Regions from separate parts of the Pseudomonas sp. E315 genome, predicted to be linked through region 3. Evidence: riboswitches for the same ligand, from Rfam matches in the RefSeq annotation. Region 3 holds a riboswitch; each other region holds the start of a gene.

Region 1 (5,997 bases), on a different contig from region 3:
CGTGAAATAGACAAGCCCAGGCCCGTACCGCCATAGCGGCGATTGGTGGTGCCATCCGCCTGGCGGAACGCCTCAAAAATGCTTTCTTGCTGATCAGGGGCAATCCCGATTCCCGAGTCGCGCACCATAAAGGCGATGCTTTCACCCGGCTGGCGGGACACCAACAGGCTGACTTGGCCTTTTTCTGTGAACTTGATGGCGTTGGACAGCAGGTTTTTCAGGATTTGCTCAAGGCGCTGGCGATCCGTGAAGATCATGTGCGGCGTGCCCGGTTGCAGCTCAAGCTCGAAGTTCAGCGACTTCTCGCCCGCCAGTGGCTGGAACATGCTGCGCAGCCCTTCGGCCAAACGTGCAACGCTGGTGTTTTCCGGGCGCACTTCAAGCTTGCCCGCCTCAACCTTGGAGATGTCCAGAATGTCGTTAATCAGGTTGAGCAAATCATTGCCCGCCGAATAAATCGACTCAGCGAACTTCACTTGCTCGCCGGTAAGGTTTTCTTGTGAGTTCTCTGCCAGCAGCTTGGCCAGAATCAGCGAGCTGTTAAGAGGCGTACGCAGCTCGTGAGACATGTTGGCAAGAAATTCAGACTTGTACTTGCTGGAACGCTGCAACTCTTCAGCACGGTCTTCAAGCAAGACTTGTACCTGATTGAGCTCAGTATTTTTGCGGTCCATTGCATCGCGCTGATCAGCCAACGCTTCGTTGGTTTGCTCAAGCTCTGCCTGTTGCGTCTCAAGATGGGTCTGCGACTCTTTAAGAATCCGCGATTGCTCTTCGAGTTCTTCGTTAGCCGTCTTCAACTCTTCTTGCTGCACTTGCAGCTCTTCGTTGAGCTGCTGGGTTTCAGCCAACACCTCCTGCAAACGCTGACGATAGCGAGCCGCCTCGATTGAGGTGCCAATGTTATTGGCGATTAGCTCAAACAGTTCAATGTCACGGTCGGTCAACGGGCGCAGAAAACCCAACTCAATCACGCCATTAACGCGGTCATCGTCACTGGTCGGTACAACCAACACACTGCGTGCTGTGCCCTCACCCAGCCCTGAGCTGACCTTAAAGTAGTCTGCTGGCACATCATCAAGGCGAATCAGCTTATCTTGCTGTGCGGCTTGGCCGACGATGCCTTCGTCGTTGTGGATCAACTGGTCCCGGGCTTCTTGTTCGCGAGAAAACCCATAACTGGCGATGCGTTTAAGACTGCCGTGATCCTCACGCACGTAAACCGCTGCCACCACAGCGCCCAAGTATTGAGCGCAAAACTGCAAAATATTGCGCCCCAGCATGTTGATCGTCAGGCGCCCAAGCACTTGCTCAGCCAGTTCCGTTTGCCCGTTACGCAACCAAGCTTGACGCTCTAATCGCTGCGCACTCTTAAGTTTTGACTCAAGGCTATCGCTGTAACTTTTTGAAAGTTCGTATAAATCCCGCCGACCGATATAAGCCAAAAAGACGCTTAACCCCAGTACAAACACCAAGTACAGGCTGACGCAGATGACCGTCGTGCGGCTGACCTCTTCATTGCGATTAACCCGCAGCTGCTGCTCCATAGAGATGAAGTCATCGAACTCTTTGCGTATCTCATCGGTCAGGCGCTTACCGCGACCGGCCTGCACCGCAGCTCGGTAGTCGCCGTCTAGACGACGCATATCAATCATCGACTGGGCATACGCGCTCCAGTCTTCCTGCAAGGCCTCAAGGCGTTTGAGACGGTCGATCTGCTGCGGGTTGTCGCTGACTAACCCTTGCAAGCTGCGCAACTGCCCTAGAATTTGCGGCTTGGCCACTTCATACGGGTCTAAAAAATGCTCGTCGCCTGTGATCAGGAAACCCCGCATACCCGTTTCAAGGTCAACCGACAGCTTTACCGCTTCGTTAGCGTTGTTAATTACCCGGTCGGTGTGCTCCACCCACTGGATCACTGACAGCAGATAACTGATCATCGCCACAAACAACACAGCACTGAGCACACCTACGCCCAAGGGCAGGCCAACGTTGCGACTTAGCAATTTGCGGAAGCTTTGCTCATCAACCGATGCAGGTGATTTCATGTTTGCGGGCTCATGACAGTCATCAAAAGCGCAGAGTTTGCCGTATTACCGAGTAAAAATTCTATTTTCTTACTTTCATACGTACAATTTCGTACGCAAAAATTCCGATCGAGGCCAGCTAGGGTTACGCTTGCACCTCTTTTACGTCGCTTTTTTGCATGACTGCGGGAACTAGTTTGGGTCTATCGTTTACTGATAAAAGAAGTCAGCGAATGACTGGCCCCCACCCGCGCTTAAATTTTTTCGGGATAACCACTATGCCTGCAACACCCTCCACCATCCTTGTCGTTGAAGACGATGCCATTGTTCGTATGCTGATCGTCGATGTCCTGGAAGAGTTGGAGTTCAAGGTGCTGGAAGCTGATGGCAGTGAAACGGCTATACCGCTGTTAGCCGATATCAGCAGCGCCATTGACTTGCTGATGACCGATGTCGGCTTGCCCGGCATGAATGGACGCGAACTGGCAGAGAAAGCGCGTGAGTTACGACCGCTGCTGCCCATTCTGTTTGCCAGCGGCTATGCAGAAAACCTCGAACTGGGCCACAACATGCAAGTGATCGGCAAACCTTTTTCAATTGATCAGTTGCGCGACAAGGTCAAAAACATCTTGTCGGTAGCGGCATAGACTCATTCAAACCAGAGCAGCGCAATTGACGACCCTTTATCAGTCGTGCTCTCCTACACATCTTGTATCAGGTGCCCTTCACAGGGTGAAACGGGAAACCGGTGCGTCAGGCGTTAATCGTCCTGACTAGTCCGGCGCTGCCCCCGCAACGGTAAGCGAGAGAAACATCAAAGCCACTGTGCGCTGCATGGGAAGGTGATGTTTTGAGGCTCAAGTCACTTGAGCCCCTCGCAAGCCCGGAGACCGGCCTGATTACGTCGAAAAACAAACCCGCGGTGGGCGGGCGCTGTTGAACCCTGCGAGCTTCGTTCGTGGGGTTTTCTTGCGCTCTGAATTGCCCGCTGCTTGATCAGAGGGAAGCGCCATGTCAATCAGCACCCGTCAAACCCATACCGCTACGGCCGCATCAACCCAAAGCCAACGCATTGTTGCCGCCGTCAGTGCTGCCGTGCTGGGCGCTTTTCTCGTCTACTTTGCGGGTTTTTCGCACATCGAAGCGGTTCATAACGCCGCACACGACACCCGTCACAGCTCCGCCTTCCCGTGCCATTGAGATCTCACGTCCATGATTAAGCGAATTGCTCAAACGGCAGGCTTTGCGGGTTTGCTGGCAGCCTTGCTGTTGACCTTGTTGCAAAGCCTTTGGGTCGCCCCCCTGATTCTCCAGGCCGAAACCTATGAAACCCCGGCTGGCGCCCACGCGCATGAGCACGACGCGACAGCCGTCCCAGGCCACAGCCATGACGCCGAAGCTTGGGAGCCTGAAGATGGCTGGCAGCGCGTGCTCTCGACCACTGGTGGCAACTTAGTAGTAGCGGTTGGCTTTGCCCTGATGCTGGCGGGGTTTTATACCCTGCGCGCCCCCACCCGCACGTCACAAGGCCTGCTCTGGGGCTTGGCGGGTTACGTCACTTTTTGTTTGGCGCCGACCCTCGGCTTGCCGCCTGAACTACCCGGCACAGCGGCTGCCGACTTGTTACAACGCCAGATCTGGTGGGTGACCACGGCTGCCTCTACCGCCGTGGCGATTGCACTGGTGGTGTTGGGCAAGCATTGGGCGTTGAAAATACTGGGCGTGGTTATTCTGGTCATTCCACACATCATGGGCGCACCACAGCCACTGGAGCACTCAAGCCTGGCCCCCGAAGCGCTGGAAACTCAGTTCAAAATAGCCTCACAACTGACCAACCTTGCGTTCTGGTTGGCCTTGGGCGCTATTAGCGCTTGGTTGTTTAGCCGCAAACCTGCAAGTAACTACTCGGCATGAAACCTGACAGTACAGCGCCAATACTGGTGATTGGCCTGGGCTGTCGACAAGGTTGCAGTGTCGATGACGTGTTGGCGCTGATCGAGCATTCATTGAGCCACGCCGGGATCGCGATAAGTGAACTCTCGGCGATGGCCAGCCTTGATCGCAAAGCCGACGAGCCGGGGCTGACGCAATTGGCCGAACAACTCAATCTTGCGTTTGAAGTGTTCAGTGCCCAACAGCTTGCCCCTTTCGTATCACGCTTGAGCCAACGGTCTGAGCGGGTATTCGAGCAAACGGGGTGTTGGGGCATTGCAGAAAGCACCGCATTAGCCTTGGCCGAGCGCCTGGGCGGCGCGCCGGCGAGGCTATTGATCACACGCCAAAGCACGCCGATGGCAACGTTTGCATTGGCCTGCACTGAGCAAAAAGCGCGATAATCCGCCGCCTCACTATGAGCGTTGTTCAAGAGCAGCTCTATTTCGCCCCTTTCAAGAGACTCCCATGACTGTTTATTTCATTGGTGCCGGCCCCGGCGATCCAGAGCTGATTACCGTCAAAGGCCAGCGTTTGATTCGCACCTGCCCAGTGATTATCTACGCCGGTTCATTGGTTCCCACGGCCGTGCTGGAAGGTCATCAGGCCCAGCAGGTGGTCAACAGTGCCGAGTTGCACCTTGAGCAAATCATCGAGCTGATCAAAAGTGCCAACGCCAAGGGCCAAGACGTTGCTCGCGTTCACTCAGGCGACCCAAGCCTGTATGGAGCGATTGGCGAACAAATCCGTTGTTTGCGTGAGCTGGATATTGCATTCGAGATTGTTCCGGGCGTCACTGCCACGGCCGCCTGTGCAGCCTTGTTGGGCGCAGAGTTGACCCTGCCTGATATTTCACAAACCGTGATTTTGACCCGCTATGCCGAAAAGACCTCGATGCCTGCGGGTGAAGAGTTAGCCAGTTTGGCGCAGCACAAAGCGACAATGGCAATTCACCTCGGGGTAAAAAACCTTAAGAGCATCGTCGGCGAATTGACCCCGCATTACGGCAGCGACTGCCCGATTGCCGTCATCCATCGCGCCAGCTGGCCCGATCAAGATTGGGTGACCGGCACACTGGCAGACATTGCCGAGAAGGTTCAGGCAAAGGGTTTCAAGCGCACAGCGCTGATTCTGGTAGGCCGGGTGTTGGCCAATGACAGTTTCTGCGCGTCATCGCTGTACCGTGCGGGGCATGCGCACCTTTATCGGCCCTGATCACATCCCTCGCCCCCACAAAGTTTTGTGGCGTTTGGCGATTCACAGCCATAAAAAAACGGTGCTCACGGGGCACCGTTTTTCTTCATGCTAGCAGCGAACACCCTGTTACTGATGGCTCAGTAGTAGGCGTTTTCTTTCTGCGAGTGGTCGGTCACGTCACGCACACCTTTGAGCTCTGGCACACGCTCAAGCAAGGTACGTTCAATGCCTTCACGCAGGGTAACGTCTGCCTGACCACAGCCTTGGCAACCACCACCGAACTTGAGGACGGCAATTCCGTCTTCAACCACTTCAATCAGGCTGACCTGACCGCCGTGACTCGCCAAACCGGGGTTGATCTCGGTTTGCAGGTAGTAGTTGATGCGCTCGTTAATCGGGCTATCAGCATTGACCATTGGCACTTTGGCGTTGGGCGCCTTGATGGTCAATTGGCCACCCATGCGATCAGTGGCGTAGTCCACGACCGCATCTTCAAGAAACGCTTCGCTGAACGAATCGATCCAGGCCGTGAAGCTTTTAAGGCCGATGGCTGTATCTTCAGGTTTCACTTCATTGGGTTTGCAGTACGCAATGCAGGTTTCAGCATACTGGGTGCCCGGCTGGGTGATAAAGACGCGGATGCCGATGCCCGGGGTGTTCTGCTTGGACAGCAGATCAGCCAGGTAATCGTGGGCGGCGTCGGTAATCGTTATGGCGCTCATGGAATCTCCTCGCAGACATGGGGCGCAGTTTACGCCAATCGGCGCGCCTGACAAAGTCCTAGTATTTTTGTCAGGAAAGCTGCACCCCACGCAGTAAAACAATCGGGCCGACTACAGGT
Region 2 (5,997 bases), on a different contig from region 3:
CCCACAAAGGTCAGGCCAAACCGCAGGCCCGCAATCATCATTCGGGCGCTGCGGTACATCGGGTCAGCGTCAGGTAGGCCCCAACGCTCAATCACAGCGTCACGGTTGGCTTGGGGCAATTGATTAAACATCAGCCAATAGTCATCCAGCGCCAGGCTTTGCTGACAGGGGCGTAAATCAAGGCTTTCAAGGTCGTTGGTTACACCACCCAACAGCGCTTGAATCAATCCCGTGCCGCTTTGAGGTAACTCGCCATCGACGGGGTAACCTTGCCCCTGTAAAGCCTGCAAAATATTCAGCGCGGCGGCTGGGGTGTCCAGCCCCACTCCGTTACCAATACGACCATCGCGGGTTGGGTAATTGGCCAAAATCAATGCAATGCGTTTTTGTGGGTTTGGCACACGGGCCAGCTCTACCCAACGCCGCGCCAGCTCGGCCACAAAGTCCATTCGTTCGGGTTGCGGGCGATAACACACCACGTCCGACTGGCTGCGTTCACTGCGCCAGGCCAGATCCTTGAAGCTGATCGGCCGGCTGATGATTCGCCCATCCAGCTCAGGCAAGGCAATGTGCATCGCCAGATCTCGCGGCCCCAAGCCTTGCTCACTCGTACGCCAGCCGGCTTCGTTGTCTTGGGCGCAAATGGCCTGAATGACAGGAATATTGCGTCGAAACGGACGCAAATGTGGTGCTTCTGGGCTGGACTGGGCAAAGCCTGTGGTATTGAGAATGACCCCGGCGTCGACTTCATCCAGCACGTCCTGAACCATCGCCAGGCAACCCGGCTCTTTAAGACTGGCCACCGCAATCGGCAGTGGATTAAGGCCAGCGGCCTGCAAGCGTTGGCAAAACACATCCACAAAAGCAGTATTGGCGGCCTGCAAGTGCGAGCGATAAAACAACAGCGCCGCCACCGGTTGGCCAGCCTGCCAATCGGCTTGCCAGTGCCGCAGTGAAGGGTTTGAGTGCTGAGGGTGATAAATCGCCGTGCGTGGCAATGTCTGCGGTTCAACCCACGGGTAATCGCGCCCCAACCATTGGCTCGCGACACAGCGATACAGTTGCAGTGCATTGTGTCGCCCGCCTTGGCGCAAAAAATGCCAAAGCCGTGCAGCCTGCTCAGCAGGCACTGTGCTCAGCGCGCTGAGTTCCGGGTCGGGGCGATCATCGCCGGGCACCAGAATCAACGTCACGCCGCGCTCTGCCAATTGCACCAAACGCTCAATGCCGTAACGCCAATAGCCAATGCCGCCGTGCAACGACAACAGAATCACTTTGGCGTGCTGCAACACCTGATCGACATACAAATCGACCGAGGCATGGTTTTGCACCTGCATCGGGTTGGCCAGACGCAGGCTTGGATAATCTTCAGGCAACTGCTGCGCTGCTTCAGCCAGCAGTGCCAGGCTTGAATCACCACTGCACAGGATCACCAGCTCAGCGGGGGTTTGGCCTAAGTCGGCTATGTTGTCGTCCGATACAAAGCCACCGGGCTGGGTCCTGAGCAAGTGCATGGTTTAGGCGCTCAACGCGGTGCGCAGAGTGGACTCAAGCAGCGCCGCATCCAGATCCTGACCGATCAGCACCAAACGCGTGGTGCGGGGCTCTTCTGCGCGCCACGCGCGGTCAAAGTGCTTGTCGAAACGCGTGCCCACACCTTGAATCAGCAACCGCATCGGTTTACCCGGGATGGCAGCAAAGCCTTTGACCCGCAGAATGCCGTGCTTGACCACCAGTTGAGTCAACGCGTCCATCAATAGCTGCTCTTGCGCCTCAGGCAGCTCAATGGAAATCGAATCAAACGCATCATGGTCGTGATCGTCGTGGTCATCATCGCCATCGTGGTGATGGTCGTGGTGGCTGTGACGGCTGTCGATGTGTTCTTCAGAACTGGCACCCAGGCCCAGCAATACGTCCAGCGGCAAACGACCGCTGCTGGCCTCGATAACTTTCACCGCAGGCGGCAGCTCTTCGGCCACTTCGGCACGTACCTTGGCCAGATCATCAGGGCTGATCAGATCGGCCTTGTTCAGAATGACCAGGTCAGCGCTGGACAGTTGATCAGCGAACAACTCATGCAGAGGCGACTCATGATCCAGATTTGGGTCAAGTTTGCGCTGGGCATCCACTTGATCCGGGAATGCTGCAAAGGTGCCTGCGGCCACAGCCGGGCTGTCGACCACTGTAATCACTGCGTCTACAGTGCATGCGCTGCGGATTTCTGGCCACTGGAACGCTTGAACCAGCGGCTTTGGCAGGGCCAGACCCGAGGTTTCGATCAGGATGTGGTCGATATCGCCACGGCGCGCAACCAGTTCACGCATCACCGGGAAGAATTCTTCCTGAACGGTGCAGCACAAGCAGCCATTGGCCAGCTCATAGACGCGACCATTGGCTTCTTCTTCGGTGCAGCCGATGGAACACTGTTTGAGAATCTCGCCGTCAATGCCCAGCTCGCCGAACTCGTTGACGATGACCGCAATGCGACGGCCCTGTGCGTTGTCCAGCATGTGGCGCAGCAGGGTGGTTTTGCCCGAACCGAGAAAGCCGGTAACGATAGTGACGGGGATTTTGGCCAGTGTTTTCATCGGATGCCCTTTGGCAAAGCGGCGGGCATACGGGACGACTGTCGCAGGCATTCGCGCGCGAGATCTCGCCACCGGATCACCCCGCCCGGTTGAAGTAAAAATCTGTTACGAGGCAGGTCTCCTGGCTTACGGCCTGGGCGTCAGCTAAAAGCTGAGCCCTGCCCGGCGCCTTCCCGCCGAATGGGCAGTGGCATTGCAGGGCAATTGAACCGTTTACAGTTGCGGGGGCAGCCGCGGCATACCGCGTTCCCTTCTTAGCTTCGCGTTGCGAAGAACCTCGAACGCGCAAGGCTACGCAGTGCGTTGTAGCAGGTCAATGTCAGGCGTGCAGGTGTGTGTGCTTTAATTGCCGCCTTTTTAGTACGTCCCAAGGAACTCCCCATGTCGTCCCCTCGCCCAACCCGCGTTCTGATCATTGGTTACGTGTGGCCCGAGCCACGCTCATCGGCGGCGGGTGGGCACATGATGCAAATCATCGAGAGTTTTTTGCAGCAAGGCTGGCAGATCACCTTCAGCAGCCCTGCTGGCATCGGCGAGCACAAGGCCGACTTGGCCTCACTGGGCATTGATGAAGTCACCATTGAGCTTAATAACAGCAGTTTTGACACCTTTATCAGTGAACTGGCCCCGGACGTGGTGTTATTCGACCGCTTCATGATGGAAGAGCAGTTCGGCTGGCGCGTCGAAAAGCACTGCCCACACGCTCTGCGCATCTTGGAAACTTCTGACTTGCAAAGCCTGCGCGATGCTCGCCAGCAGCAACTTAAAGCCCGGCTCAAACACACCGCTGAACAGGACGACTTCAGCAGCCTGTTCGCCCCGGCCCCACGCGAAACCTTTGAACAGATGGCTGGCACCGATCTGGCGCAGCGGGAAATCGCGGCTATTTATCGCAGTGATTTGAACTTAATGATTTCTGAATACGAAATCGACTTGTTGGTTGAGCAGTTCCACGTACCAAAATCGCTGCTGCACTGGTGCCCCCTGATGGTGGATCGCGTGCCTGACACATTCGTGCCCTACGAGCAGCGCCAGCATTTTTTAAGCATCGGTAACTTTCGCCACGCCCCTAACTGGGACGCGGTGTTGTGGATGAAAACCCATATCTGGCCATTGATTCGTCAACAACTGCCCGGCGCACAACTGCATATCTATGGTGCCTACACCCCGCCAAAAGCCACGGCGTTGCACAACCCGGCACAAGGCTTTCATGTGCTGAACTGGGCTGAAGATGCGCTGGCCGTGATGAGCAATGCTCGGGTCTGCATGGCGCCGTTGCGCTTTGGCGCGGGCATTAAAGGCAAAATTGCCGACGCCATGCTCTGCGGCACACCGAACGTGACCACGCCTGTTGGCGCCGAAGGCATGCACGGCGACCTGCCGTGGGCCGGTGCCATTGAGCAAAGTGCCAGTGCCATTGCGGCGGCCGCTGTTCAGTTGTATCAAAACTCGCAGGCGTGGCATCAAGCTCAGCAGCACGGGCAAGCCCTCCTCACTGCGCGCTACCTGCAAAGCCAACACGGCCCTGCGCTGATAGAGCGAATCGAAGCCTGTCGCGCCGAACTTGAGCACCATCGGCGCAACAACTTCACTGGCGCCATGCTGCGCCATCACCAGCACAAAAGTACGCAGTACATGTCGCAGTGGATCGAAGCGAAAAACCGTAACGTTTAATGTCCAGCATCAACCCTTAAATTTCGGAAGTGGCTGACAGCCGTACCGCTGCCGTTCGATTAAGTTCGTCCTCTGGAATCGTGTGGCCACTTAAGGCCCTGCTCCACAGGACGCATGACATGCTCAAAACCTTACTGGCCTGTACGTGTTTTTTTCTGCTGTTGGTCTGTGACGCATTAGCGGGCGTGCCCATTCGCTTCTGGGACAGCCCGCAGTACGGGGGCAACAGCTTTAATCGACTGCCGCCGACACTGGGCTACTTCAAGGCGTTGAAAGGTTACGGCGCCACATGGGTGCGCTTGTCGTATGACAAATGGCAGCCGCAGCAACGGGACTTTCTGCTGGGCAGTGCTGATCGCTACACGGGACTGATGCCCGCTGATTTAGCCACACTCAACGCCACACTAGACCGAGCGCACGCTGCTGGGCTCAAGGTGGTCATTACACCTCTGTCTCTGCCTGGCATGCGCTGGGCGCAAAACAACAACAATCGGTTTGATGATCGGTTATGGCAAGACAAAGCCTACTGGGAGCAAGCCGCGCAGTTTTGGCAAGATCTGGCCTCAGAGCTTAAAAATCATCCAGCCGTAGCGGCTTACAACCTCATCAATGAGCCCGCCCCCGAGCGCCAAGGCCAATTGGCAGAACACGCCACAGCACAAGCCATGCAGGCCTGGTACGCCCAGCACGCACAAACAGCCCGCGACTTGCCGGCTTTTTATAACCAGTTGATTAAAGCCATTCGTGAAGTCGACCCAAACACACCGATCATGGTGGATGCTGGCTGGTATGGCGCGGCAGATGCGTTTGAGTACTGGCCAAAGCGACTCAATGATTCAAAGGTGCTGTACAGCGTGCATATGTACGAGCCCTATGCCGCGACCAGCGCACCCAACATGAAACGCGCAAAGCCTTATCGCTACCCCGGCATGGTGCCGTTTGCAGGCCAAGAGCGTTTATGGAACAAGGCTCAAGTGGCGTCTTACCTTCAACAGCCCTTGCAATGGGCTAACAGACAACAACTTGCGCGCAATCGCTTAGTGGTGGGTGAGTTCGGCTGCATGCGCAGGTTAGCGGGTTGCCAGCAATACCTTGAAGATGTGCTGAGCACGCTGGATAAGGCACAAGTTCACTGGGCTTTTTACAGTTTTCGAGAAGACAGCTGGGATGGCATGGACTATGAGCTAGGCACGGCCAAAGTTCCTTGGGCCTATTGGCAGGCCATTGAGCGCCAGCAACCCGACCCACTGCCCCGCACAGCCACACCTGCGTTTGAACCCATTCGCGCACGGCTGGCCGCCGATAAAACTCAGCCAAACCAGCCTTAACCCGCAGACGGCACCAAACGTCGACGCAGCAAATACGTGTCCATGATCCAGCCTTTACGTTGACGGGCCGCTTGGCGTGCGAGCTTGATCTGCTCACACACATCAGCCAATTTGCCTGCGATCAAAATCTCGTCCTCAGTGCCGATGTACGCGCCCCAGTAAATATCGAGATCTTCACCAACGAATGCCTGAAACGCACACTGTGCGTCGAGCATCACGACAACATTGTCCAAATCATCTGCCACCAGACGTCGCCCTGTGGTGATGCGAATGGGCTGCCCAATGCCATTGAGTGGTATTCGATGCCTTGCCGCCAGTGCCTGCGCACTGCTGATACCGGGTATTACCTGATAGTCGAAACCTGAACAGCCATTGGCCTGCACCCGATCAAGAATGCGCAAGGTGCT
Region 3 (5,997 bases):
CTTGTTCCGTGAAGAGGCTGGCATGCAATTGCCGCGTTCAACGCGTGAAATGATCAACGTAAAAGCACCGCTCGTCGCACGAAACAAGCTTAAACCAGGTGATTTGCTGTTCTTCAGCACCAATGGCCGTGGCCGTGTTAGTCATGCCGGGATTTACTTGGGCGATGACCAGTTTATTCACTCCAGCAGCCGCCGCAGCGGGGGTGTACGGATTGATAACCTGGGTGACTCCTACTGGAGCAAAACCTTTATGGAAGCCAAGCGCGCATTGGCGATGGCACCTACGAGCGTAGTGGCCCGCAAGTAAAGTTAAAGTCTTACTTGAAGTTTGGCCTCTAAGGGCTAGAATTCAGTCGCATTGTTAAAATCTTGAAGCCGCGAAGGAGCCCCCTGTCGCGGCTTTGAGTTTCGCGGCCGAGTTGCCGTATCCAGAATCAGGAACATTCTGTTTATGTCATTCACGGCCCGCGTCGCACTTTTAACTCTAGCAGCGCTGCTCAGTGCCTGCGCCAGTCACACACCGCCAGCCCCCGTGGCCAAGCCGGTCGTGTTTACCCAACAAGCAGAACAAACCTCGCCGATTGCCGCTGACGTGCTGTTTCGCGCCTTGGGTTTGGTGGGGACGCCTTATCGCTGGGGCGGCAATACCCCGGACTCAGGTTTTGATTGCAGTGGCTTGATTAAGTACGTCTATAACGACGCTGCTGGCATCTCGTTGCCGCGCACCACGCGCGAAATGATCGTGATGCGGGCGCAGAATGTCGGCAAAGACAAGCTGCAAACCGGTGACTTACTGTTCTTCGCCACCAGCGGCGGTTCGCAGGTCAGCCATGCGGGAATCTACGTGGGGGAAGGCCGTTTTGTTCATGCGCCTGCCACCGGGGGCACCGTCAAACTGGACAGCCTGTCCAAAGCCTACTGGCAAAAAGCCTACCTGAACGCCAAGCGCGTGCTGCCCACTGAGCAGCATCTGGCGCAGATTCCTTGAGGCTGGAGCTGGCGAAGGCCGCGATCTTTTAATTTTTTAAAAGTCGCAGCCTTCGCCAGTGCTTACGTCAGCGGGAACTACTTCGCGGATACCCGCCAAATCTTGTTGCCAACATCATCGGCCACCAGCAAATCGCCCTGTTTGTCGATCACCACGCCCACAGGCCTGCCCATAGCCTTTTCGTCGGCGTTCAGAAAGCCAGTGAGTACGTCGACCGGCATGCCGGTAGGTTTGCCGTCGGCAAAGGGCACGAAAATCACTTTGTAACCGCTGTGCGGTTTGCGATTCCATGACCCGTGCTGGCCAATAAATGCGCCTTCGGTAAAGTCGGGGAGCTGGCTGCCACTGGCGAAGCTTAAGCCCAGCGACGCGGTGTGCGGGCCGACGGCATAGTCCGGTGCAATGGCATTGGCCACCAATTTCGGGTTTTGCGGGTTGACCCGCGTATCTACGTGCTGCCCGTAATAGCTGTAAGGCCAGCCATAGAAGCCGCCGTCCTTAACGGAGGTAATGTAGTCGGGCACCAGATCGCTGCCGATTTCGTCGCGCTCGTTGACGGCGGTCCATAATTTGCCGGTTTGGGGCTCCCAGGCCATGCCGTTCGGGTTGCGCAGGCCAGAAGCGAAAATGCGATGGCTGCCGGTCGCCGGGTCGACTTCCCAGATCGCAGCGCGGCCTTGCTCCTGATCCATGCCGTTTTCGCCCACGTTGCTGTTGGAGCCGACCGTGACATAAAGCTTTTTGCCGTCAGGGCTGGCGATGACGTTTTTGGTCCAGTGATGGTTGAGTGGGCCGCCCGGCAAATCGACCACCTTGGTGGGTTGGGCGCTGATCGAGTTCGCCCCGGCCTGATAGGGGAAGCGCAGCAGTTTGTCGGAGTCCGCCACGTATAAGTCGTTGCCCACCAAAGCCATGCCGAACGGCGAGTTGAGGTTGTCGATAAACACTGTGCGGGTTTCAACGACGCCATCGTGGTTGGCGTCGCGCAACAAGGTGATGCGATTGGCGCTGGGCACGCCGGCGCCAGCCTTGCCCATGACTTTTTCCATGACCCAGCCGCGAATCCCTTTGCTGTCATCAGGCTTGGGTGGCGCGTTGGTTTCAGCCACCAACACATCGCCATTGGGTAGTACGTATAGCCAGCGAGGGTGATCAAGGTTTTCAGCGAACGCTGTCACCTGTGTGCCTTGGGCTGCAATCGGTGTGGCGCCCGCGGCCCAGCCAATGGCGGGAGCGATATTGACTGTAGGGATCACCGTTTTGTTGGGTTCGGGCAGCTTGGGGGATGGCCCGGTGCCGTCGCTCACTTGCAGGGTCGAGCTTTCACCGCAGGCGGCTAACCCTGCCGCAAGGACGATGACAACAACGTGCTGGCGCTTGAGCATGTGTATCTCCATGAATAGGTCTTGTCAGTGATAGAGGAGCGTAGTTGCTCAAAGGTTCAGACGTTGCCAGTGAATGACCTCGATCAGTGCCAGCTTTAATTGACGCTCCACCCCCAACCCTCTAACCTTCGCCGCTTGTTTCAGGTGCTCTGTGGCCAAAGGTCGACAGGGTGAAACAGGGAAGCCGGTGAGGGCGCGTTTGACCCACACAACCGCTTGATCCCGGCGCTGCCCCCGCAACGGTAAATGAATAAAAACCACGCCAAGTGCCACTGTGTTACTGCACGGGAAGGCGCGTGGTCAGGGCTGCTCCGTAAGGGGGTCGCTCGTTCATGAGCCCGGAGACCGGCCTGATCCATCCAACACTTCGCGGCGGGCGAGGGTGTGCTGTTGTCTATAAATGTCCCCCGCCTCCCGTTTGCATCATCGAGCCCCAACGGAGAGCTGCCATGAACGAATCCCCTGAACGTGACGAACGACATCAAGCGCGCATGCTGCGCAAAAAAGCCGTTATGGACGAGCGCATTGCCAGCTCACCTAACGAGTGCGGCTTGCTCCTGGTATTGACCGGCAACGGTAAAGGTAAAAGCAGCTCGGCGTTTGGCATGTTGGCCCGTGCGATGGGGCACGGCATGCAGTGCGGCGTTGTGCAGTTCATTAAGGGGCGCAACAGCACGGGCGAAGAAATCTTCTTCCGTCGCTTCCCAGAACAAGTTCGCTATCACGTCATGGGCGAAGGTTTTACGTGGGAAACTCAGGACCGCCAGCGCGATATCGCTGCGGCCCAAGCAGCATGGGAAGTGTCCCGCGAGATGCTGTGCGACCCCTCTATTGGGTTGGTGGTGCTCGATGAGCTGAATATCGCGCTCAAGCACGGCTACCTCGACCTTGAGCAAGTGCTGAGTGACCTGCAAGCCCGCCCGCCGATGCAGCACGTGTTGGTGACAGGCCGTGGCGCTAAACCCGAAATGATTGATCTGGCCGATACCGTGACCGAAATGAACGTGGTCAAGCACGCGTTTCAGGCCGGAATTAAAGCCCAAAAAGGCATCGAATTGTGAGTGTTAAAGCATGAGAGAGTCGCGTCATTGCCCGGCGGTTTTGATCGCCGCACCGGCTTCCGGTCAGGGCAAGACCACTGTTACCGCAGCCTTGGCCCGATTGCACCGCAATCAAGGGCGCAAGGTGCGGGTGTTTAAATGTGGCCCGGATTTTCTCGACCCCATGATTCTTGAGCGCGCCAGCGGTGCGCCGGTGTATCAGGTGGATTTGTGGATGGTGGGCGCCGATGAAAGCCGCCGTCTGCTGTGGGAGGCCGCTGCCCAAGCGGACTTGATTTTGATCGAAGGGGTGATGGGGTTATTTGATGGCACCCCGTCGAGCGCCGATTTGGCGCGTCATTTTGGCGTGCCGGTATTGGGCGTGATTGACGGCACTGCAATGGCGCAGACCTTTGGCGCTTTGGCATTGGGCTTGGCGCGTTATCAGCCAGATCTGCCATTTGCGGGCGTGCTGGCCAATCGCGTCGGCACGGTGCGCCATGCTCAACTGCTCGAGGGCAGCTTGACCGAAGGCCTGCGCTGGTACGGCGCCTTGTCCCGTGAAACCGGGATTGAGTTGCCAAGTCGTCATTTGGGTTTGGTGCAGGCCAGTGAGCTCAATGACCTGGATGCGCGTCTCGATGCGGCGGCCAATGCCTTGGCCAGCACCTGTGAGGTAGCGCTGCCACCGCCCGTTGAGTTTGCGGCGCCTGCCCCGGTAGACGTAAAACCGCTCTTGGCAGGCGTGCGCATTGCTGTGGCTCGCGATGAAGCGTTTGCGTTTACCTACGGCGCAAGTCTGGCATTGCTGCGTGAAATGGGCGCCGAGTTAGTGTTTTTCTCTCCCATTCGCGATACACAATTGCCCGAGGCTGACAGCCTGTATTTGCCGGGTGGCTACCCGGAGTTGCACCACGTTGCGCTGTCGCATAACACCGCGATGCTGGAGGCCATTCGTGCTCATCACCTCGCGGGTAAGCCGCTGTTGGCCGAGTGCGGCGGGATGCTTTATCTGCTCGATGCGTTGACCGATGTTGAAGGGCAGCGCGCCGAGCTGGTGGGTTTGTTGGCGGGCGAGGCGACCATGCAAAAGCGCTTGGCGGCCTTGGCGTTGCAAGCGGTGGACATGCCCGAAGGCAGGTTGCGCGGTCACACCTATCATCACTCGCTGACTAGCACGCAGTTGCAGCCCATCGCGCGTGGCCTGAGCCCCAATGGTGGGCGTGGCGCCGAAGCGGTATACCGTGAAGGGAGGCTCACCGCGTCTTATGTGCATTTCTACTTCCCGTCCAACCCTCAGGCCATTGCGGCCTTATTTGCGCCGTGCGCTGTGACGGTGTCATGAGCGACAACGCCTTTAGCCCTGAAGAACGGGCCGCTGTTTATCGGGCCATTGCTGAGCGCCGTGATATGCGGCACTTCAACGGCGGCACGGTCGCGCCCGAGCTCTTGGCGCGACTGCTTGAAGCTGCGCATCAGGCTCCCAGTGTGGGGTTGATGCAGCCGTGGCGCTTCATTCGCATCACCGATCGTGAATTGCGCGGCAAGATTCAAGCCTTGGTCGAAGAGGAGCGCGTGCGCACAGCCCAGGCATTGGGCGAGCGTTCTGATCAATTTATGACGCTCAAGGTCGAAGGCATCAACGACTGCGCCGAGGTGCTGGTGGCTGCGTTGATGGATGACCGCGAAAAGCACATTTTTGGTAGGCGAACCCTGCCTGAAATGGACATGGCGTCGTTGTCTTGCGCTATTCAAAACCTGTGGCTGGCCGCTCGTGTCGAGGGACTGGGCATGGGCTGGGTGTCGTTGTTTGAGCCACAGGCACTGGCCGACTTGCTGGGCTTACCCGCAGGGGCCAAGCCACTGGCAGTGCTGTGCCTGGGGCCTGTTGAGGCGTTTTATCCGGCGCCGATGTTGGTGATGCAAGGGTGGGCGCAAGCGCGCCCGCTGAGTGAGTTGGTGTACGAGAATTATTGGGGAGTGAGTCCATGAGTGTGGCGTTGTTGTGCGTTGCCGGGGTGGCGTTAGACGCGCTGCTCGGCGAGCCCAAGCGCTGGCATCCGCTGGTTGCGTTCGGCCGTATGGCAGATCGTATCGAGCAGCGTTTCAATTCAGGCGGGCGTGGCTGGCGCAGTCATGGCGTAACCGCGTGGGTATTGGCGGTGTTGCCGCTGACACTGCTGGCCACGGCGTTGTCTTGGCTGCCTTATATCGGTTGGTTGGTGGACATTGTGGCGCTGTATTGCGCGTTGGGGATGCGCAGTTTGGGTGAGCACGTACAACCCGTGGCGCAGGCCCTGCGTGCCAATGATCTGGAGGAGGCGCGCACGCGGGTGGGCTATTTGGTCAGCCGCCAAACCAGCGAGCTGGACGCCACCGAAGTGGCGCGTGCGGCCACCGAATCTGTCCTGGAAAACGGCAGCGACGCTGTGTTTGCGACCTTGTTCTGGTTTGCCGTCGCCGGTGCGCCGGGCGTGGTGCTCTATCGTTTGAGTAATACGCTGGACGCGATGTGGGGTTATCGCAATGAACGCTTTGAGCGTTTTGGCTGGGCCGCAGCGCGAATTGACGACGTGATGAACTA
Region 4 (5,997 bases), on a different contig from region 3:
CCACCTTTGCGCCCCTGTGTTCGTGCTGCTCACGGGGTTGTCTGCTTATCTGTATGGCGAAAAATATCAAGGCACGCGTGATGTCTCGACGTTCCTGTTCAAACGTGGCCTGTTTTTAGTGGTTCTGGAGTTCACGTTGGTCAACTTCGCCTGGACGTCACAATTCCCGCCCAGCGTGGTTTATCTGCAAGTGATCTGGGCTATTGGCGTGAGCATGATCGCCCTGGCTGCATTGGTCTGGTTACCGCGAGCAGTGCTTTTGGTACTCGCCATTGCCATCATCGCGGGGCACAACCTGCTAGATACGCTGCACTTTCCTGTTGATTCGGCGATGCATGTGCCGTGGGCCATTTTGCATGATCGTGGCTGGATCGAATTCGGCAACAGCCTGCGTTTACGCACCTCGTACCCGGTATTGCCGTGGATCGGCGTGATAGCACTCGGTTATTGCATTGGGCCGTGGTTCGCCCGCGCAGCGTCTGGCGCTATGCGCCAACGCAATGTGTTACGTGCAGGCATCGGCGCATTGATGGGGTTTGTGGCACTGCGTTTACTCAACGGATATGGCGAGGCGCCGTGGGTGGAACATGACACCGTTACACACACCTTGATGAGCTTTTTCAACATCACCAAGTACCCGCCTTCGCTGCTGTTTTTGGCGTTGACCTTGGGCGTTGGCCTGCTGTTGTTACTGGTTTTTGAGCGCGTTCAACAGCGCCAATGGATCAGCACATTAGCCATTTTTGGTGCCGCGCCGATGTTCTTCTACTTGGTGCACCTGTATGCACTCAAAGTGCTGTATCTGGCGAGCGTGGCGATGTTTGGCTTGAATCAGGTCAGCCACTTTGGTTTCGACAGCATGGGCGCCGTGTGGCTAACCGCCGTTGTACTGGCTGTTGCGCTTTACCTGCCGGTGCGCTGGTTCGCTGCGTTAAAAGCTCGTCGTCGGGATATATCGTGGCTTAAATACTTGTGACCCGGACATTCTTCTCCTCGGGCTGGCGTATTTCGACTAACATGCCGCCGCCGGTCCCCAAACGGGATTAAAAGGGAATCCGAGGCGCTCACTGAGCACCAAACGGAACTGCCCCCGCAACTGTAGATGCCGAGCTTGCTCCTCAACGCCACTGGGTTCACCCCCGGGAAGGCTGGAGCCAGGCGCCGACGCATCAGTCAGGAGACCTGCCGGCCGATACAAACAAACTAACCGGCGGGGTGTCCGGGAAGGCATCTTTGCTGTGCGCGTCACTCAGGTGGCGGGCCTGTACTGTATTGATCGCAGTGCTCAATGATGTGTTTCCAGACCGTACACCCGCTGTGTACGATCAAAAGGAAATTGCATCATGTTGCTGACCCGCATCGTCACCCTTGTCACCGGTCTGGGCTTGTCTGCCTTGGCTCATGCAGCCCCGACTCACTACCCACTGACCCTCGAAAACTGCGGTGCCCCGTTGACCTTTGAGCACGCGCCCGCTCGCGCCGTGACCATTGGCCAGGCCGGGACTGAAATGCTGTATGCCCTGGGTTTGGGTGACAAGCTGGTTGGCACCTCTCTGTGGTTCAACAATGTGTCGGCCCAATACAAGGCGCAAAACGACAAGGTAGAACGTCTCGCCGATAACGATCCCAGTTTTGAAGCCGTGATTGGTAAGCGGCCTGAGCTGGTGGCTGTACAGCTGGAGTGGATGGTCGGCCCGCAAGGTGTGGTGGGCACGCGCGAGCAGTTTCATGAGCTGAAAATCCCGACTTACCTGATGCCTTCCGACTGTGAAGGCAAAGACAATCTAGTGGGCGCTGATGGCACCCGTTTGCAGCCGTTCAGTATTGACAGCATTTACAAAAGCATTAGCCAGCTTGCAGAGATTTTTGACGTGCAGGCCCGCGGCCAACAGCTAAATGCGCAGCTTAAAGCCCGTCTTGAACAATCCATTGCCTCGCTCAAGGGTAAAGACCTGACGCACACCAGCGCCCTATTTTGGTTCTCCAGCGCTGACCTGGATATCGACCCCTATGTCGCAGGGCGTAAGGGCATTGCCGACTTTATGCTCAACACCCTTGGTGTGCGCAACGTCGTGCAGTCCGATGAAGAATGGCCAACCGTGGGCTGGGAAACACTGGCCAAAGCCAACCCGACATTCTTGGTAATCGCACGCATGGATCGCCGTCGCTTCCCGGCGGATGACTACGAGAAAAAGCTCGAATTCCTGCGCACTGACCCCGTGACCCGCAACATGGATGCGGTTAAAAACAACCGCATCATCATTCTCGATGCTGATGCCATGCAGGCCAGCTTGCGGATGTTCGAAGGTTTTGAAACCTTGGCCACCGCCATCAATCACTACGAACAGCCAAAATGACATCACGGTTGATGCTCACACTGCTGGCCTGTATCGCGTTGCTGTTGGCGGTGCTGGCGGGCGTTGCCATTGGTGAAACGCCGATTAAACCCGGCGTGGTGTTACAGGTGCTGGCCAATAAACTATGGGCCGCCGGGCATGTGCTGGACCCTATCGACGAAGGCATCGTCTGGAACTACCGCCTGACTCGGGCCTTGGTGGCAGCCGCCTGCGGTGCAGGGCTGGCCACATGTGGCGTGATTTTGCAGGCCTTGCTGCGTAATCCGTTGGCGGACCCATACCTGTTGGGTATTTCTGCCGGGGCTTCGACGGGTGCCGTTTTGGTGGCGTTGCTGGGGCTGGGGGCCGGCGCCATTTCGCTGTCGGTCGGGGCCTTTTTCGGTGCTGTCGCCGCCTTCGCTTTAGTGTTGCTGTTGGCCCGCATCAGTGGGCCAGCCAGCGGCACGGGTCAGATCATTCTGGCGGGCATTGCTGGCTCGCAGTTATTCAACGCGATCACTGCATTTTTGATCACCAAGTCGGCCAGTTCCGAACAGGCCCGCGGGATCATGTTTTGGCTGCTGGGTAACCTCAGTGGTGTGCGCTGGCCTTCGGTAGGGCTGGCAATCCCCGTTACATTGGCCGGTTTGGCGGTGTGCCTGTGGCATCGGCGGGCACTGGATGCGTTTACTTTTGGTGCCGATTCAGCGGCGTCACTCGGTATCCCGGTGCGCCGAGTGCAGTTTGTGCTCATCAGCTGTGCAGCGCTGGTAACCGCAGTGATGGTGTCGATCGTCGGCTCTATCGGTTTTGTCGGGCTGGTGATCCCCCATGCGGCCCGATTATTACTGGGCACTGGTCATGCGCGCCTGTTGCCAGCCAGTGCCTTGGGCGGCGCGCTTTTTCTGATTATTGCGGACATCCTCTCGCGCACCTTGATCAAAGGTCAGGTGATACCCGTTGGCGTGGTGACTGCGTTAGTGGGTGCGCCCGTTTTTGCGTTGATCCTGATCAGCCGGAGAAGCGCTCGATGACAGCCACTCATGACGTGATGCTCAGTTGTAACGCCCTGAGCTACAAAGTGCGTGAGACAGCGTTGTTACACCATATCGACTTAAGCGTTAAACGCGGCGAAACACTGGGCATTGTCGGGCCCAACGGGTCGGGCAAATCGACGCTACTCAAACTGCTGGCCAATTTGCGGCCGCCCTCGTGTGGCGAGGTGGTGCTTGACGGGCGGCGGCTTAGATCAATGACGCAACGCACCATTGCGCAAACGCTGGCCGTGGTTGAACAACAGGCTGACACCCATGACGCTATTAGCGTGTTCGATGCCGTCGCCTTGGGTCGCACGCCCTGGCTCTCGGCGTTAAGGCCGTGGTCGCGCAATGACGATGCCATCGTTGAACAAGCATTGTGTGATGTGGACGCAACGCACCTGCGCAAACGCAGTTGGCGCAGCTTGTCGGGGGGTGAGCGCCAGCGTGTACACATCGCCCGCGCGCTGGCCCAACGTCCGCAAATCCTGTTACTGGATGAGCCCACCAACCACTTGGACATCCAGCACCAGTTAGCCATTTTGAAAACCGTACAAGCCTTGCCTGTCACGACTTTGATTGCGCTGCACGACCTCAATCAGGCGCTGAGCTGTGATCGCTTGGCGGTGCTTGAACGCGGGCATCTTGTGGCGCTGGGCAAACCGCTTGAAGTGCTCACCCCGCAGCGCTTGCAGAGCACCTTCGGGGTACAGGCCCACTACTTGATAGACCCTTTTGACGGGGCGCAGATTCTGCGATTTCGCTCCTCTTAAAAGATTTTATGGATAGCCAAACATGCGTAGTTCATCCCTGACGTTACTGCTGACCACCGCGCTGCTGTGCGCCTGCGCGCAGGCGCAAACCCATGAAGTGAAGATGCTCACCCGCAGCGCCACTGCTGGCATGGTGTATGAACCGACCTACTTGCACATCGCCCCCGGTGACACGGTCAAATTCATCCCCACCCAGAGCGGGCACAACGCCGCTACCCTGCCCGGCCTGCTGCCTGAAGGCGCAACGGCATTCAAGGGCAAGATCAACCAAGAGACCGAACAGACCTTCAACGTGCCGGGGCTCTACGGCATTCAGTGCATTCCACACCTGGCAATGGGCATGGTCATGTTGATTCAGGTCGGCGAGCCGTCGGCACAGGCCGCGCAACTGCCCGCTACGCTGCCCAAGCGCGCACTGGACCGTTTGCAGGCAGCGCTTGACCAGCAACAGGCCACAAAATGAAGGCTGTTCGATCCTGCTCCGCCATCTTCCTCGTTCTCGCCAGCCCGATAAGCTTGGCCGACTCGGCTCAAGAACAGGCCAATGGCTTTGTTGAAGACAGCACATGGAGCGTGCTCAACCGCACGGTCTACGACAACCGCGAGTACCGCCACGGCGCCAGCAACAGTGGCGCACGTAATGCGTACAAGCCGAAGTCTGAGCGCAATGGTTATGCCGAAGAATGGGCCTACGGCCTGATGGGCACTGTGCAGTCCGGCTTCACTCAAGGCCTTGTCGGCGTCGGGGTCGATGCCCACACCTACCTGGCCCTGAAACTGGACAGCGGCGGCGGACGTGCTGGTAAAGCCCGCCTGCTTGGGCTCGATAACGATGGCTATCCCAAGGACCATTACGGCCGAGGTGGCGCAGCCATCAAACTGCGCCTGTCCAACACGGTCGTGTCTTACGGCGAACAGCGTGTTAAGACCCCCGTATTCAGCTCATCCGACAGTCGCCTGCTGCCAGAAACCGCAACCGGCGTGTTTGTAACCAGTAGCGAATTAAGCACGTTGAAAATGGTCGCGGGGCACTTCACCGAAAGCACAGACCGCAACGCCAGCAGTCACGATCAAGGCTTCGTGGTCAATTATTCCAATGGGCCAAAGGGCGATGCCTTCGACCTCGCAGGCATGGTCTACACCCCAAGCAAAAGTCTCAGCGCCAGCCTTTACACGTCACGCTACGAAGACACCTGGAACCAACATTACTTAGGCGCTATATACAACCAGAACATGGGGGGCAATCGTTCGCTGTCGTTTAACTTCAACCTTTATCGCACCACTGATGACGGCAAGGCACTGTCGGGCACTATTAACAACACCACCTGGAGCCTGATGAGCACTTACGCTCAAGGCCCGCACAATATCAGCCTCGGTTACCAGAAAGTGCATGGCGACACGCCGTTCGACTATGTGACCCGTGGCGCGATTTTTATCACCAATGCGGTGCAACTGTCTGACTTCAACGCGCCGAACGAGCAATCATGGCAAGCGCGCTACGACTTGGACATGACGCCCTGGAGCTTACCGGGTCTGGTGTTCAGCGCTGCTTATGTGCGCGGCAGCCAAATCGACGGTAACCGCGTCGATCCCAAAGGGGGTTATGCCTATCTGGGTTACGGCAAAAATGGCAAACACTGGGAACGGGATCTGGAAGCGCGCTATGTGGTGCAAAGCGGCACCGCCAAGGGCACTATCGTTTCGTTGCGTCATAACGTCCATCGCGGTAATACCGCGCAGGCAGAGTTAGACACTGACCAACTACGTCTGGCCGTTGAGTACCCACTGACCGGACGCTTTTAAGGGGGGATTAACGCAAGCTGCACGTCATATGCGTGGTTTGCCAGATGG

What was found. Region 3 has a riboswitch for cobalamin ahead of cobO (cob(I)yrinic acid a,c-diamide adenosyltransferase). Riboswitches for the same ligand answer to the same signal wherever they lie in the genome.
Region 1: another riboswitch for cobalamin. It lies ahead of ACZRJQ_RS03055 (CbtB domain-containing protein); the one in region 3 lies ahead of cobO (cob(I)yrinic acid a,c-diamide adenosyltransferase).
Region 2: another riboswitch for cobalamin. It lies ahead of cobW (cobalamin biosynthesis protein CobW); the one in region 3 lies ahead of cobO (cob(I)yrinic acid a,c-diamide adenosyltransferase).
Region 4: another riboswitch for cobalamin. It lies ahead of ACZRJQ_RS03210 (ABC transporter substrate-binding protein); the one in region 3 lies ahead of cobO (cob(I)yrinic acid a,c-diamide adenosyltransferase).

Annotation. Positions count from the first base shown of each region.
Region 1 is NZ_JBUZPJ010000001.1:655,979-661,975, reverse strand. It holds gene ACZRJQ_RS03065 (response regulator) at 1-2,048, opposite strand, end outside; gene ACZRJQ_RS03060 (response regulator) at 2,306-2,674, shown strand; cobalamin riboswitch at 2,727-2,940, shown strand; gene ACZRJQ_RS03055 (CbtB domain-containing protein) at 3,039-3,227, shown strand; gene ACZRJQ_RS03050 (CbtA family protein) at 3,240-3,941, shown strand; gene ACZRJQ_RS03045 (cobalamin biosynthesis protein) at 3,938-4,363, shown strand; gene cobM (precorrin-4 C(11)-methyltransferase) at 4,428-5,174, shown strand; gene nfuA (Fe-S biogenesis protein NfuA) at 5,294-5,878, opposite strand; gene ACZRJQ_RS03030 (fatty acid cis/trans isomerase) at 5,990-5,997, opposite strand, start outside.
Region 2 is NZ_JBUZPJ010000012.1:149,518-155,514, forward strand. It holds gene cobN (cobaltochelatase subunit CobN) at 1-1,514, opposite strand, end outside; gene cobW (cobalamin biosynthesis protein CobW) at 1,518-2,588, opposite strand; cobalamin riboswitch at 2,683-2,883, opposite strand; gene ACZRJQ_RS17095 (glycosyltransferase) at 2,970-4,262, shown strand; gene ACZRJQ_RS17100 (glycoside hydrolase family 5 protein) at 4,454-5,590, shown strand; gene cobF (precorrin-6A synthase (deacetylating)) at 5,587-5,997, opposite strand, start outside.
Region 3 is NZ_JBUZPJ010000003.1:64,351-70,347, reverse strand. It holds gene ACZRJQ_RS05725 (C40 family peptidase) at 1-307, shown strand, start outside; gene ACZRJQ_RS05720 (C40 family peptidase) at 452-988, shown strand; gene ACZRJQ_RS05715 (PQQ-dependent sugar dehydrogenase) at 1,066-2,373, opposite strand; cobalamin riboswitch at 2,499-2,741, shown strand; gene cobO (cob(I)yrinic acid a,c-diamide adenosyltransferase) at 2,823-3,434, shown strand; gene ACZRJQ_RS05705 (cobyrinate a,c-diamide synthase) at 3,445-4,758, shown strand; gene bluB (5,6-dimethylbenzimidazole synthase) at 4,755-5,405, shown strand; gene cbiB (adenosylcobinamide-phosphate synthase CbiB) at 5,402-5,997, shown strand, end outside.
Region 4 is NZ_JBUZPJ010000001.1:691,949-697,945, reverse strand. It holds gene ACZRJQ_RS03215 (acetyltransferase domain-containing protein) at 1-976, shown strand, start outside; cobalamin riboswitch at 1,011-1,204, shown strand; gene ACZRJQ_RS03210 (ABC transporter substrate-binding protein) at 1,344-2,357, shown strand; gene ACZRJQ_RS03205 (FecCD family ABC transporter permease) at 2,366-3,370, shown strand; gene ACZRJQ_RS03200 (ABC transporter ATP-binding protein) at 3,367-4,146, shown strand; gene ACZRJQ_RS03195 (pseudoazurin) at 4,169-4,609, shown strand; gene ACZRJQ_RS03190 (OprD family porin) at 4,606-5,949, shown strand; gene ACZRJQ_RS03185 (GNAT family N-acetyltransferase) at 5,957-5,997, opposite strand, start outside.